Regions from separate parts of the Corynebacterium epidermidicanis genome, predicted to be linked through region 2. Evidence: riboswitches for the same ligand, from Rfam matches in the RefSeq annotation. Region 2 holds a riboswitch; the other holds the start of a gene.
What was found. A riboswitch is a leader RNA that binds a small molecule or an ion and turns the genes downstream of it on or off. The one in region 2 is predicted to bind cyclic di-AMP.
Positions count from the first base shown of each region.

Region 1 (7,914 bases), 1.0 Mb from region 2:
GCACCACCGGCAAGTGCCCGAGCTCTGGCGCAATACCGTAGGCACCACGGAAAATCTCGCCATTATGCATGAGGGTGGCACCAATTCCGGTTCCGATAGCGCACAACGCCCAAGTTTTGGCACCCACCGCGGCACCGTAACGAAACTCACCATATGCAGCCGAATTAGCGTCGTGTTCGAGCACCACGGGGACGTCGAGATGCTCCTGCAGCCGAGATTTCAACGGAGCATCACGCCACGGCAAGTGCGGTGCGAACTGCACAATAGAACAGGTCGGGTCGAGGAACCCGGCCACGGCTACCCCCACTGCCCCAACTTGGTGTCTATTCTGCAAGGACCGTGTCATTTCGACAATTAGGTGCTCCATGCATTCGGCATCTCTACGAGACTTCTCTTGCAGGGTGTCTACGACTCGGCCTGCACGGTCCACCACAGATGCCCGCAAGTTAGTACCACCAATATCAAAGCCTATGGACACTGGGCTGGCGTGTTGTGCCGAATCGCTCATCCTGCTGTCGTTCCCGTCTATTGAGGCATAAAACTTCGGTAAGTATAGCCGTCCGAGCGGGCTTAGTTGAAAAGCGCGAGCCGCAGGCGCTGCCCCAATAGTTCCCAATTCCACTGCTTTTCGACGTGCTCGCGTCCCGCCTTCCCCATGGTGGCCCGGAGGTTGTCGTCACCAAGCAACGTTAGGATTTCCCGTCGCAACTGATCTCGATCTCGGCCAGCTACCACCCGACCCGTGGCAGCCGTGACGGTTTCGGGCGCACCACCAGAGTCGCCGGCAATGACTGGTCGTCCGGCTGCTTGGGCCTCCAGATAAACAATTCCCAGGCCTTCGACGTCCAAGCCACGTCCTCGCGTCCGAGCAGGCATCGCGAATAGTGCGCAGTGGTGCAGCAATGCGACCGCGTCAGACTGCGATACCCGACCAGTAATTCGAATATTACGAGTCCGGGAAGCTAGCCTGCGCAATACGGATTCGTAGCGACCTTGGCCAACTATTACGAGGAATGCCTCTGGATGCTTCTTGAGGATCTCGGGCCACACCCGAATGAGGCTATCCTGACCTTTTCGAGCGACCAGCCGAGACATACAGAGCACAATCGGAGCATCCGCTGGAATCCCGCTGAGCTGTGGTGGAAGTGGAAGTGGATCGGGGCGTCGAAAAGCTGCTGCCGAGACCCCAGAGGGCAAGTGAATGAACCGTGGCGATGCGCCAAACGCGGGCTGTAGCCGACGCAAGGTATATGCAGAGATATAAGTGACGACATCGGCGTGATCTCCGATCCGGCGTAACAGCTGGCGAGCAATAGGAAGCATCGACCAGCCCACCTCGTGCCCATGGGTGCTGGCAACGATTCGCCGTACCCCTGCACGTCTTGCTACCGGGCCAAGCAATCCGAGCGGAGCGGCAGCGCCGAACCAGACTACGTCGATGTGTTCTTCAGCGATGATGTCAGCCATTTTGGCTGCCACCGAGGGCGTAGGGAGGAGTACTCGCTGAGGCATCCGCACCACGCGGTAAGGCAGCTGAGCATCGAAGGCTGCGGCGGCAGAGCCGTCTTGGGTAGAACACAACACGACTACCTCGCTGGGATCGAGGGTCGCCACGAAGTCCCGAAGGTAGGACTGAATGCCCCCTAGGGTAGGCGGGAAATCGTTGGTGACCAGCAGCACGCGACTCATGGGATCAGGTTAGCCTTCCGTCGCCTAGTGGTACCTCATAGCCCCAGATTGCCCCTCAGACAGCCGATAGCGGTGAGAGGTCGCTGTTAATAGCGACGTGCCCCATAGAAAGGCATTGAATCAACGTCGACAACCTGCACGGGAATGCCGTAGTCGGAAGCGTGCACAAGCTTGCCGTTTCCGGCATAAATGCCGACGTGGGTTGCGCCTGGGTAGTAGCCAACAACGTCGCCGGGTTGCAGATCCGCGCGACTCACTGGGATTCCACCGGCCATCTGGGCCTGCGACGTCCTAGGAAGCGTCTTGCCTTGTTGCGCATAGGACCACACGACCAGGCCGGAGCAGTCAAAGACGTTCGGACCGGTGGCTCCCCAACCGTATGGCGAACCAAGCTTGGTCATGGCCGCCTCAAGCGCCTTCATGCCTTCCGGATTGCTTCCGTTCACCCCGGCAAGCGAATAGCCTGCGACCGGGTTATTTTTAGCTTCCCAAGCCGCGCGCTCTTCCTTATTCAACCCGTCAACGCGCTTTTGGATCTTCTCGATCCGATCCTTGAGTTCGCTTTCTTGCTTTTCCTGCACGCTTCGCTTGTACTGCAAGTCCGCCATTTGATAATTGAGCTTCGCTTCCAGACGAGCGGCCTTGCTGTGCGCTTCCCCAGCGTCCCGAGTCGCCTCCTCCTGACGAGCAAGGGCTTCCTTTGCCTTGCGCGCGTAAGCGGTCATGTAGGCAGAACGATCAATCGCATTCTGAGGGCCATCCGCATTAATCACCGCAGTCAACGGATCTACGTTCACCCCGCGGTAGCGGGACTGCGCAAGTTTTTCGACGTCCGCCCGCGCCAGCGACTCCGCCGCTCGAGCGGAATCAATCTCGCTCTTGGCCTTGGCAACGCTCTCCTTAGCCGAAGCCACCTCTTTTTCCTTGGCTTGGATATCCTGTTGCGTTTGCTTGAACTCTTCGTTCTTGGCGCTTGCCTTCTTAGAAGCCTGCTCCAATGCTGTCATGAGTTCAGGCACAGAAGTGATCGAATCGAGGTTAGGCGCTGGTGTAGCGGAAACTGCGGGCGCGGAAACAGGGTCCGCGACGGCACAGGGGCTACTGAGGACAGCGCAGGCCAATGCGAGGCCTAGCGCACGCGTAGTGAGGTTACGAGAGTTCACGAAGGTCTTTCTAGGAAGCAAAAGGCGAATGTAGGTGGCGACGGTTGTACCACCCTGATGCTGAACTTCAGCCACAAATGATATCTAAGACTACCCTTAACGCAAGCTTAAAACAAGCGCAAGGCCTCGGATTTTTCGACTGGGTCCCTCCATTAGGAACAGCAAACGAGCACGGTCCGACCGGCAAGGCAGCTAGATAGCTTTCTCGGAAGCACTATACCCCCTTTTACTACCGAATGATCTGTGACTAGAAGCTCGAAACTGACGAATAGGCCCGGAGTATCCACTAGCCCCTCCCTAGTGTGAAAGTCTGCCCAGCAAATGCAAAAGCAGGCGTCACACCCACTGGGTGGAGGCCTGCTAATGGCAGCACTAGGGACGGCGCTTAGAAACGCACTGCAGAGTGGTACGGCATGTAGTCGAGCGGGTGCTCAGACAGTGGAGTACCTTCGGTCAGAGCGTGGATAACAGTCCCATGGCCGGTGTAGATACCCACGTGGGATGCGCCACCATAGAATGCAACGATATCGCCAGCCTGCAACTGATCACGAGAGACAGGAGTGCCCTGCGCCGCCTGAGCATAAGAGGTACGCGGAATCTGCTTGCCCACCTGAGCGTAAGCCCAAGATGTCAAACCAGAGCAATCGAAGGCGTTTGGGCCGGCAGCGCCATAAACATATGGAGATCCAATCTTGGAACGTGCAGCGTCGACGATAGCCTGACCAGCGGTCTGCTGTGGTGCAGCCTCGGCCGGAACAGCAGCTTGCTGAACGTTAGCGTTGTAGCTGACTACTTCACCTTGAGCTGCCAGCGACGGTACCCATTGCTGAATTCCAGGAACGGAAGCAATGTTTGGAACATTTTCCAAACCAGCGAGTTCCATCCGCAGGTTGGTGTTAGGAACAACTACCTCAGCCGCGTTTGCCGGCGTGGCAAGAGCTACAGCAGAGCCTACGGCGACAGCAGTTGCAGAAGCCTTTGCACCAAATGAAACAGTAGAACGGGTGTGTTTACCCACGAATAATCTCCAAATCTTCCTTTTAGCCGGCCGGGTTAGCTGTCGGATTCGGAAACGGAAGGCTCCCTACCACTGACCACTTCGCCATACAACGAAGCTCTCCAGTGGATTCACCCCAGAAAACTGTGGTTCCCCGGCTCAGAGCGCAACTCAAGAGGGAACTCTTGAACTTCACTCCGATTAGGCATATTTGATTTATATTCCAGGTTTTGGCCAATTCGACCATCCCGCAATGTCTCGACAAGATTACGAAATGGTCACGGCCGTTGTCCAATAAGACACGCGTTATTTTTTTGTTATCGCGCCGTTATCAAAAAGTCGGACAAGACTGCCAGGTTCCCCCAATAAACCGCCAGCCCTAGCAGCCCGCAATGCCAACCCATCGTTTACCCAGTTCAGTCCAGACAAATTGTCTCAAGTGCCGGCTCGTGTCACGAGAAGGCACTCCTTCTACAAATCCATTCTTGGCAATTTTCTGAAACTTTGAGATTTAACTCACGTTTACAGCGGGCGAACCTCACGGTTCGCATGAGCCACATCAATAACGCCCTCACCATCAGTGGTCGATACAAGATGTGTTCAGGTTGAAGGCAAGCTCGAGCGAGAAGACATCAAAAGCTGATTGTCGCCTGGCCAACGAATGTAATAGCGATAGACATTTTGATGGCCACTGTGCTCCACGCAAAGTAAAGGGCCCAGGAGGTATCTCCTGGGCCCTTAAAACGAGCTAGACAGTCAGGTTTTCCTTACTTAGGGGAACGACCGTTCTCGATATCTTCCGCACGATTAGCTTCATTGAGCGCGCGGTACATCTCAAGCTCTTCTTCGTGATTCTCGTGAGCGATCTCGGCTGCCTTGGCAGCGATTGCCTCATCATCAGCCTTGAACGCAGAACCGCGGCTGAGCGAATCGGCAAAGCCGAGTTCGTTCATCTGCTTTGGCACCTTAGCGCCAGCGTATTCCAGCGGGATTGGGTGACCATGCTCGTCGACCGGGCCAAGCGGCTGGTGTACTTCGATGAAGGCACCATTCGAGAGCTGGTGGATGACACCGGTCTCGATACCATGCTCGAGAACTTCACGGTCAGAGCGCTGCAGGCCCACACAAATTCGGTAGGTCAAGAAGTAGGTCAGTGCCGGCAGCACGATCAAACCGATACGACCAACCCAGGTCATTGCGTTCAACGAAATCTGGAAGTGGTAGGCGAAGAGGTCGTTACCACCCGACAGAGTCAGCAAGAAGTAGAACATCAGGGCCATTGCACCAAGAGCGGTACGAACTGGCACGTCGCGCGGGCGCTGCAACAGGTTGTGGTGAGCGTCGTCGCCAGTGATCTTCTTCTCGATGAATGGATAAGCAAACAGCAGAACCACGAGGATACCGAGCATGACGGCTACCCAGAACACTGCTGGGATCGTGTAGTTGCCCAGGTAGAGTTCCCAGGCTGGCATCACACGAGCTGCACCGTCCGTCCACAGCATGTAGATATCCGGCTGGGAACCAGCGGAAACCTGGGCTGGGTTGTATGGACCAAGGTTCCAAATTGCGTTGATGGTGGTTACACCAGCCATCAGCGCCAGCACACCGAAGGTGAACAGACCGAAGGCGACACCCTTTACAGCGAACACTGGCAGGATTCGGACACCAACAACATTGTTCTCTGCACGACCAGGTCCAGGGAACTGGGTGTGCTTCTGGAACCACACGATTGCCACGTGAGCTGCGATCAGGGCGAGAATGATGCCCGGGATCAACAGAACGTGCAGAATGTAGAAGCGGTCCAGCATGATTTCGGATGGGAAGTCACCACCGAAAACAGCCCAGTGCATCCAGGTACCGATGATCGGCAGGGACACCACGATCGCAGACATGATTCGCAGACCAACGCCGGAGAGCAGGTCGTCCGGCAGAGAGTATCCCATGAAGCCTTCAGCGACGGACAGGATCAGCAGGACACAGCCGATGATCCAGTTGGCCTCACGTGGACGACGGAATGCACCGGTGAAGAACACGCGCATCATGTGAACCATGATGGAGACGGCGAACATGAGAGCTGCCCAGTGGTGCAGCTGACGGATAAACAGACCACCGCGAACTTCGAAAGAAAGGTTCAACGCCGTCTCGTACGCGCGAGACATTTCGACGCCGTTAAGCGGTGCATATGCACCGTCGTAGATCACCTTGGTGATCGATGGGTCAAAGAACAGGGTGAGGTAGATACCGGACAGCAACAAGATGATGAAGCTGTAGAGAGCAACCTCACCAAGCATGAAGGACCAGTGCGTTGGGAAGACCTTGTTGATGTTCGTGCGTACTACGCCAGCAAATGGGTAACGCGAATCTAGGTTATTTCCGAGTTGATCTAGTTTGTTGCTCATGACTTACGCTCCCAGAATGCCGGGCCAACCGGCTCAATGAAGTTACCCTTGGCGATGAGGTAGCCCTCTTCGTCGACGGTGATTGGCAGCTGTGGCAGCGCGCGGGCGGCAGGACCGAACAACGGCTTGCCGTAGCGCAGTGCATCGAACTGTGACTGGTGACATGGGCACAGAATTCGGTTGGTCTGTGCTTCGTACAGCGAGGTTGGACAGCCGATGTGGGTGCAGATCTTCGAGTACGCGTAGTAGTCGCCGTAGTGGAAGTCTTCCTGGTTTTCGCGCTCGATAACCTTCTTAGCATCTTCGGAGCGCAGGCGGATGAGCATCACTGCGTTACGAGGGCCATGGATGGAGTGCATGTGCATGGTGTACACATCGCGCTTCGGATCGTAGGAGTCGCCGTCGTTTACGTCTTCTTCACACAGTGGGAAGACGGTCTCCATAGCTGCGGCGGAAAGATCCTCTGGACGCATACGAACCAGGCGGGTAACACCAGTGGTGCTGTAGTGCTCGCCGTGCTTTTCAGCGATAGCAGACGTATCGCGACCGAGGTAGATCTTCTTACCATCTTCAATCTGGGTCCAACCGGAAGTCCAGAGAGTACCGTCACCGTTGTAGTCGAGGGCACCCTCCTTCTTCTTCCAAGGGTTCTTGATCATGCCGCCAAGTGGGAAGATGATCGCGAGGCCAGCGAGAACTGCTGAGGTACCCATGAGGCCCATAAGCACTTTACGACGACCGAGGGTCGAAGTCTCCCAGGAGTCATTGAGCAACGCAACCAAGGTAGCGCGATCAACTTCGTCAGACCCGCCGTCGTGACGGCGCTGCACCGAGATTTCCTCTGGGATGAACTTCTTCTGGTACTGAACGACGCCGATGGCCATCGAAAGGATCGACAGACCCATCGTGACACCCAGCAGCGGGGTGTAGAAAGTGTAGACCCACTTGCCGTCTTCACCGAGGCCCTTGTACTCCCAAGGCCAGAACAGGTAGACCGCCATGAAGGCAAGCGCCATCACAATAGCAAGGGCAAACCAGAAGCCAACGTTGGTGACTGCACGCTTTTCAGCGGGGTCATTCGCAATTGGGAAACGTTCCTTGCGGTAAGCGACCGTAACTTCATCAAGTTCGGTGCCCAGACGAGCAAGTTCGTCATTGCTCATGGCTTTGAGCTCTTGGCTCGTGTAGTTCTTGTTGACGTTGTTGCTCATGAGCGAGATCCAATCCACAGAGCAGCGGCGATCAGAGCCGCGATACCGATTAGCCACATAAACATGCCTTCAGAGACTGGGCCGAGGCCACCCAGTGCGTACCCGCCTGGGCTTGGGGTTTCCTTGGCAGCCTTAATGTAGGCAATGATGTCCTTCTTCTCGTCCTCAGTGAGCTGACGATCAGAGAACTTAGGCATGTTCTGCGGGCCAGTGAGCATGGCCTGGTAGATCTCTTGCTCGTTAGCTGGATCGAGGTATGGAGCGTACTTGCCGGAAGAAAGTGCGCCACCACGACCAGTGAAGTTGTGGCAAGATGCACAGTTCAAACGGAAGAGCTCAGAACCACGAGCAATGTCGGCTGGGTCGATCTGCCCGTCGAAGTTCTTACCCCGCAACGACTCCATGGCCACAGAGCCGTCTTCATTCTTGACGATGCCAGGGCCGCCACCGTTTGC
Region 1 is NZ_CP011541.1:1,762,706-1,770,619, forward strand. Features, by position in the region: gene CEPID_RS08165 (ROK family protein) at 1-508, opposite strand, end outside; gene CEPID_RS08170 (glycosyltransferase family 4 protein) at 571-1,689, opposite strand; gene CEPID_RS08175 (C40 family peptidase) at 1,776-2,852, opposite strand; gene CEPID_RS08180 (C40 family peptidase) at 3,238-3,870, opposite strand; cyclic di-AMP (ydaO/yuaA leader) riboswitch at 3,881-4,067, opposite strand; gene qcrB (cytochrome bc1 complex cytochrome b subunit) at 4,617-6,248, opposite strand; gene qcrA (cytochrome bc1 complex Rieske iron-sulfur subunit) at 6,245-7,459, opposite strand; gene qcrC (cytochrome bc1 complex diheme cytochrome c subunit) at 7,456-7,914, opposite strand, start outside.
Region 1: another riboswitch for cyclic di-AMP. It lies ahead of CEPID_RS08180 (C40 family peptidase); the one in region 2 lies ahead of CEPID_RS03480 (transglycosylase family protein).

Region 2 (7,914 bases):
TCACCGTCACCAACGGAGGCCAGCCCGTGACTCAGCTCAACGAACTGGAGTGCGTTGACGACCAAATCTACGCCAATCGCTTCCTGACCAGCGAGATTGTGCGGATCAGCCCGGATGGGAAAGTCAACGCTACTATCGACGCCAGCGCCTTGCCCAGCAATGCGGCCGCCGATCCAAACAACGTCCTCAACGGAATCGCGGCCCTCCCAGGCTCAGATTCTTTCCTTCTTGCTGGCAAGCGATGGCCCCAGATGTACGAGGTGCGATTTGTTCCAGCTGGATAACTAGCTAGCATTGGTAGCTATGGCCAGCAGCACCCGGAAACGCAATCTGACGCAGTTCGTGATCCTCATCGTCGCCGTAGTGGTGATCGTGGCAGGAAGTATCGCTTTTCAAAAGTGGTGGAATGATCGGCCGGGCCCAGACCCAAAGACCGTCACTCTGCAGGTTTCCGCTGGCAATGAGAAGATGGATGTCCATCCATATACGGTCTGCGAGGCAGGAGTCGAGTGTCCGCAAGGACAGGTCGCAGAGCTCAAGGTGGGCGATAACCCAATGAAAATCTCCCTACCCAGCGACGTCTATGACCATGACTGGTCCCTGCTGAAGATTTACGACGACCCGGCGGCCAACGATCAGATGTTCTTCAAGGGTAATGAAAAGAAAGAAGTCGAGATCCCGGCTCAATCCGAATCCGGGTCTCGACTCGTCGTCGTGGAAGTTTCTTCCTTGATGATTGGCGAAGATGCCCAAGGAGTAGAAACCCCATACACCGTGGTGTGGTCCGTCAACGCCAAGCAGTAGGGCTGCTTGGCGTATGGGGGCATTTAGGCGTCAAGTTCCTTAGCCACTGCTCGCAGAATCTCGGCTACCTGTCGACCTTCCTTGCGGTCCGGGTACCGACCCTGCGCGAGCTGCGGCTGCACCGCAGATTCCAGCACAGTCATGAGATCGGAAATCATAGAGTTCAGTTCTTCCGGCTTGTATTTGTGGATCGGCTTGCGAGTCGCCTCTTCCAAAACCTTCACTCGCAATGCCTGCGGGCCACGCCGCCCGGCCGCGAAATCAAACTCAATGCGCTGCCCAGGGTGCAGCTCGGTGACTCCCTTAGGCAACACTGCCTTGTTGACATAAACGTCCTCATCGCCCGGGTTCGAAACAAAGCCGAAGCCACGCTCGACGTCGTACCACTTCACCTTGCCGATGGGCATAGTCATCAGTCCTTTCACTTCGCGTTCGTAAAAGTTTAACTATACCGTGTTTAGGCGCGGTATTTTCCACCCCACCCAGCCTTATCGACACCTCTCTCTCGCCACACATCCGCACCTTTCCCCTAAACCCTTGTTCCACAATTATCAAATCTGCGCGAGTGAGCACGTTTTATTGATCCGTCACCGATCAAATTCCACCATTACCTGCACAAACCTCACAATGGCCAAGGTTTCCAAAGCGATACTTCAAGCAGTTACCACAATAATTGTGACTATCATCACACAGATTTCTTGGTCGAGTTCACCTGCGGATTTCTTGCCTTCGAGAGAATTTCGTAACTTTTCCGCCAAATGAGCGTGACACTTTCGTTACATACCGCTACCGTTATCTAGCAAGCGCCACAGAGCAAGCATCTTTCTTTACGCCTAACCCAGTCTGCGAGAGATGCCGAAACTGCTGGCCATTAAATACAAAAATTTTTCATTCATGTGCAGACTGGGGCGGGGAACCCACTTTGGGAACCATTCCCTTGGGGTGAAGCCACGTAGATTTCTCACAAGGAAGCTACTGGCCGGGCACTGTGATCCTCCGCCCGAACCCGACAGCTAACCTCGCAGGCGTTTAATATGAGAGGAACACATTTTTTATGGCACGTCATGCAGCCGGCTCTTCCCTGAAGGCCAAGTTCGCCGCATCCACCGTCGCATTCGGCACCGCAGCAACTCTGCTTGCCCCAACCGCTAGCGCAGCTCCAGATTCCGACTGGGATCGTCTCGCAGGATGCGAAGCAGGTGGCAACTGGTCCATCAACACCGGCAACGGCTTCCACGGCGGACTCCAGTTCTCCCCTTCCACCTGGAATGCCTACGGCGGCCAGGAATTCGCCCCTTACGCTTACCAGGCAACCCGTGAACAGCAGATCGCCGTTGGCGAGCGCGTTCTCGCCGGTCAGGGCTGGGGCGCATGGCCTGCATGTTCTGCAAGCCTTGGACTGAACGCGGGTCCAACTCAACGCAACGTCTCCGCTCCGGCTCCGGCACCAGCGCCTGCCCCGGCTACACCTGCTGCTGTTGCATACGATGCCCCGGCAGCACCAATCGCAGCTCCAACCGCTGCTGAGGCCGCGCTGGAAAAGATTAAGGCCTTCTTCGCGCAGTACGGCATCGTCCTGCCACAGCAGGCACTGGATTACTACGCAGCTAATACAGGCCAGATCGACGCCCTCCTCTCCTCCGGCCAGCTGGCAAAGCTCTAAGCTAGGCCCAGCCTGAAGCTTCAATCCGCTTCTTCAGCCCATCATATGGTTGAAGGAGCGGATTTTTGCTGTGTTCGCTGCGACCCCGGCACGGCGCACGGGGGGTAAGTAAAGAAAAGTGTGTCCGGTCGGCGTGTCGCCGGCCGCGCGGGTGTGCTGCACAAGTGCTATGTCGTCGCTTCGGCGTAGTCCGACTACGTAGAACAGCGTTTTTTAATGAATAAAATCCCACAGCGGTAGTCCGACTACACCGAAGGGACGACATCGAGCGAGCTACGGCCCCCAGACAACAACAAATACTGGCCTCAGGCCCACAACACTGCGGAAAACAAGAATGAGAGAGGGTTAAGTAAAGAACAGTGTGTCCGGTCGGCGAGTCGCCGACCGGACACATTTGTGGTTTTAGGGGATGGTTCCTTTGCGTATTCCGGTGTCGTGGTTGTATTCGGTTGAAATAGCGTTGTCATAGAGGGTTGGTCAACCTGTTTCTTGGTTTGCTTGGTTGTCGTTTGGTTGGGTCAAGACGGTGACTTTGGCGAGCGCTAAGGCAAGCCCGTAGATCGCTTCGCCCGCATCAGTGCACGGGCGTGACCTGGTGAGCAGTCTGAACCGTCGTTAAGCATGGACAATGCCGCATTGAACCTTGATCGTGGGCCAGCACGTAGTGATCGCACTGCGTGCCCCTTGTCCACCGTCCAACATGACCATGAGCGGTGACCGGATGGTGCACAGCACACGTGTGTATAGGCCTCAACCGTTTCCGGTTTTGCACCAGTGCCAAGCGATGACATCGCCGTTGGAAGACAGGATCAGCAAACACTGCTCATTGAAGTAGATGCCGCCGATCAAGACTTAATCGAAGATACGGAAAAGAACCGATATACGGTTGAGGATGAATCAACCAGCACCACCAGAAGCATTGACGCAGAGTTAGACGGGCGACACCTGCTTTTGCGGCAATTGCAACAAGTGATGTGGCGGCGGTGATCCAGTCATAGAACAAGCGGAAAGCCGCCGCATTCTTTGAAGCTGTTTGCGAGCTTCGGGCGGTGGAAGCACCGCAGGACTTATTGTTACATCGCCATCTGGTGGTGCCGTTTTTCTTCATTGACCCAGCACACACTGAGCGAGAGGATCGGTTTTTGTACACCGGCGCGACCCGAGCACCGCAACCGCAAATACCCGCCTCCCTACTACCCCCGCCCGCGCCAAAGCGCTCAAATTAAGCCAGTGCGCCACTCGCCCACTCCCTTTTCACCTCGGACTCCAGTTCTTGACGGTAACCACGCAAAATTCACCCCCACCAACACAAGTTCCCCTTCGCAGACTTAACAAAACCACTTATCTCAACATCTTCACAAGTTTGGAAATCTCACTTATCGCAAGGAAAAGTACCCCCTAGCTGGAAAAAGCGTCATGGAAGCAAACCTAGTTGTGTAGCGTGTCACACAGTCAATTTGTCGTGACTCAGATCGCCTTAACTAGAGAGGTCGCTATGCAACAACAGCACCCCGTGCATCCCCAACCGCCGACAGCGGACGAGTTCCTTGCTGTCAGTCAATCGGAAGAGTTCGGTGCACTCCGGCACACCTTCCGGTCCTTCGCCTTCCCGATTTCTGCAGTGTTTCTGCTGTGGTTTGTGTTCTACATCGTCGTTGCCACATTCGCCACCGATTTCACGTCAATCCGAGTCTATGGCGCTATCAACATCGGCATGGTTCTGGGACTCGCCCAGTTCGCGACAGCAGGCATCGTCACTTGGCTATATGTTCGCTTTGCCGACAACACCTTGGACCCCGCCACGGCGTCGATACGCAATTCGATGCTGCAACAGCCTACCCCGATCGGAAAGGTCTAACCCATGCACTCTGTACTAGCTGCTGAGCAGATTTCAACGGGTAACCCGCTGCTCAATATTTCGATTTTCGTGGGCTTCATCGTGGTAACGATGGCGATTGTTGTCCGAGCTACTCGACAAACCTCCCAGAAAGGCTCCGACTTCTACACCGGTGGTGCTTCGTTTAACGGCTGGCAAAACGGCCTCGCAATCTCCGGCGATTACCTTTCTGCAGCCGCATTCCTCGGTGTTACGGGCGCTATCGCGCTCAGCGGCTACGATGGCTTCCTCTATTCCGTTGGCTTCCTCATCGCTTTGCTCGTTGCACTCGTGTTGGTTGCTGAACCGCTGCGCAACACCGGCAAGTTCACCATGGCCGACGTGTTGTCATTCCGCCTCAAGCAGAAGCCGGTCCGTATGGCTGCTGCCATCTCCACGCTCACCATCTCGCTGTTTTACCTGATCGCACAAATGGCCGGTGCCGGTGGCCTGGTGGCGCTGCTGCTGGGTATCGACGGCAAAGCCGCCCAATCGGCTGTCGTGGGAATCGTTGGCGTGCTGATGATTGTGTACGTGCTGGTAGGTGGTATGAAGGGCACGACCTATGTGCAGATGATTAAGGCTGTGTTGTTGGTGGGTGGATCGATCATCATTACCCTGCTGACCTTTGTCGCCATCAAGGGCGGTTTCAACGCGGTGTTGGAGTCGGCCATTGCCAATCATCCCAAGGGCGACGCGATTTTGAACTCCGGCCTCAAGTACGGCAAGGACACCCTGACCAAGCTTGATTTCGTCTCTCTCGGCCTCGCCCTGGTCTTCGGCACCTCCGGTTTGCCACACGTGCTGATGCGTTTCTACACCGTTCCTACCGCTAAAGAAGCTCGACGTTCCATCACCTGGACCATCGCGATCGTTGCCCTGTTCTTCTTGCTCACCGTCGTTATGGGCTACGGCGCGGCCGCTCTGGTGGGGCCGGAGCAGATCGCGAAGGCTCCGGGTGGCGCGAACTCAGCCGTGCTGCTGCTTTCCGCGAAGGTGGGCGGAACGATCTTCATGGCTTGCATCTCGGCAGTTGCCTTTGCCACCATTCTCGCTGTTGTAGCTGGCTTGGCGATCACCGCATCCGCCTCGGTCGCCCATGACATCTACAATTCAATCCTGCGCGATGGCCAGGCGACGGAAGAGGAGCAGGTCCGAGTTTCTCGCATCACCGTGGTTGTCATCGGCGTGCTGGCAATCGTGCTGGGCATTGGCGCGATGGGACAAAACATCGCCTTTCTGGTGGCTCTGGCTTTCGGCATCGCAGCCGCTGCCAACCTGCCCACCATCCTCTACTCCCTCTACTGGCGAAAATTCAACACCACCGGGGCACTCTTCTCGATCTACGGTGGGTTGTTGACCTCGATCGTGCTAATCATCTTCTCCCCAGCCGTTTCGGGCGCTCCCTCGGCCATGTTGCCGAACGCTGACTTCGCGATCTTCCCACTGACCAACCCATCGATCATTGCGATCCCTGCGGGCTTCATCTTGGGAATCATCGGGACGTACGTCGGCAAGCCTGACAACTTCCCTAAGAAGGCTGCCGAGATGGAAGTTCGTTCGCTCACCGGCATTGGCGTAGAAAAGGCCGTCGCTCACTAATCAGGCAGAGCGCGCAAAAAGAGGGTCAAGTAAATAAAAGTGTGTCTCTGCTGCGTGTTTTCCGCAGCGTTGTGGGCCTGAAGCTAGTATTTACGGTTGTCTGGGAGCGTTAGCCCGCTCGATGTCGTCCCTTCGGTGTAGTCGGACTACCGCTGTGGGATTTATTTCATGAAAAAACGCTGCTCTACGTAGTCGGACTACGCCGAAGCGACGACATAGCACTTGTGCAGCAAACCCGCACGGCCGACGACACGGCGACCGGACACACTCTTCTTTACCTAACCCCAAAAAGATCTCCACCCCCCGAGGTAATCAGGGATGGAGATCTTTGTTATTTACACCACTTACTTGTTAATCACAGTGTGTGGGTGCACGTAGCCGATTTGGTCGGCTGGAAGTGGGAAAGGCATTTCGTCGCCGTATGGGCTAGACGCGCCAGCCAAACGGGAAAGTGCCTCAGTGACAGGGTGACCGGTACCCGGGATGTGCTCTGGCCATGCCGGATCGACGTAGCTCTTCTTCTCCATTTTCGACATACCGCTATTGTCTCAAACTCTCCCGCAAAAAGTCACCTCAAGTCCCACTAAACTTGGAAGGATCATGAAAAAGAGCAACAGCGAGTCCCAAAAAGTTCCCAGTTTCCGTGAATGGTTAGCCACGCTTAACGACGCCCAGCTGACCCAACTCCTCACGTTGCGGCCGGACACTGTGCTCCCATTACCCCCAGGTATTGCCCCATTAGCTGCGCGTTTACAGATCCGAGCGTCGGTTCGACGCGCCATCGCCCAGCTAGGAGTGACCGAAATTCTCGTGCTCGAAGCACTCGCGGAACTCGGCGCACACAATACCCCTGTTGCTGCCCCCGAAGTGGTGAGCATCATCAGCCAACGCTGCCAAGCAGACGACCAGCCGTTGGCCGAAGATCTCAATTCGGCCTGGGCGACTTTGCAAAATCTTGCCCTCATTTATCCCGCGGATGGAACAAGCTTTATGGTTCCGGGCGAGGTGTTGCACGCGTTGCCGTCGGGCATGCGCTTACTGCCCGAGGAAGCTAGCACCCAGCTGGTGATGGATCAGGAGGAGCTGGCTGCGGTCGTCGCTAAGCTGGGTGCCCGTAAACGCAAGATTTTGGACACGCTGAGTCAATCGGGTGGCCTAGGGATCACTAAGGATGCGGCTATCGATGCGGATCCTAATCGACCGATTCCCCAGTTAATCGCCGAAGGGTTGCTACTTCGCGTTGATGCCCAAACAGTGCGACTACCCCGGCAGGTGCGCGCAATACTCCAAGACCAACCCCTTATGCCGTTGCGACGCCCCGAGGTTCCCGAACAGGCATTTGCGCGTGCCGACGATGAGGCGGGTGCCGCCTCGGGGCTGGAAGTATTGCGTCTTCTCCGCCTGCTGCTGGCGGAATTGGGTAGTGCACCGGCATCAACGCTGAAAGGTGGCGCGGTTGGGGTGCGGGTCATTAATCGGCTGACCAAAGCGCTCGGCATCACCGAAGTGGAACTGTTCCGGGTGCTCACTGTGGCCGAATCTACGCGCCTTATTTCCAGGGGCGTCCCCGATCCTCTGCCCGCTGACGACGACGGCGGGGACTACTACGCGCCCACCCCACTGGCTGATGAATTCCTAGCCTCCCCCTTGCCCCAACGGTGGGAGATGGTCCTTCAGGGTTGGCGCCGAAGTCCTTGGCGAATCCCCAGCGCAGCAGAGTCACAGCGAGTCTCGCATATTTTCACCCCAGAGTCCCACGATCCGCAGGTGGTGGAAGTCCGGAACAAACTGATCGACCAATGGGCTCGCTACGGCAACCTCACCGCTGAGCAATCTTATCGGTTGTTACGTTTTACCACTCCCCTGCTACCGGTATCGCTTGAATTGGTCAGCGACTTGCATGAGGAAGCGCGTTGGGTCGGCGCTTTGACATCCATGTTGACAGGTAAGGCCGCCCAAGATCTGCTGC
Region 2 is NZ_CP011541.1:735,084-742,997, reverse strand. Features, by position in the region: gene CEPID_RS03495 (glutaminyl-peptide cyclotransferase) at 1-284, shown strand, start outside; gene CEPID_RS03490 (DUF2771 domain-containing protein) at 304-804, shown strand; gene CEPID_RS03485 (cold-shock protein) at 828-1,211, opposite strand; cyclic di-AMP (ydaO/yuaA leader) riboswitch at 1,692-1,847, shown strand; gene CEPID_RS03480 (transglycosylase family protein) at 1,859-2,467, shown strand; gene CEPID_RS13105 (hypothetical protein) at 3,291-3,575, opposite strand; gene CEPID_RS03475 (DUF485 domain-containing protein) at 3,963-4,325, shown strand; gene CEPID_RS03470 (solute symporter family protein) at 4,329-5,945, shown strand; gene CEPID_RS03465 (hypothetical protein) at 6,290-6,481, opposite strand; gene CEPID_RS03460 (helicase-associated domain-containing protein) at 6,546-7,914, shown strand, end outside.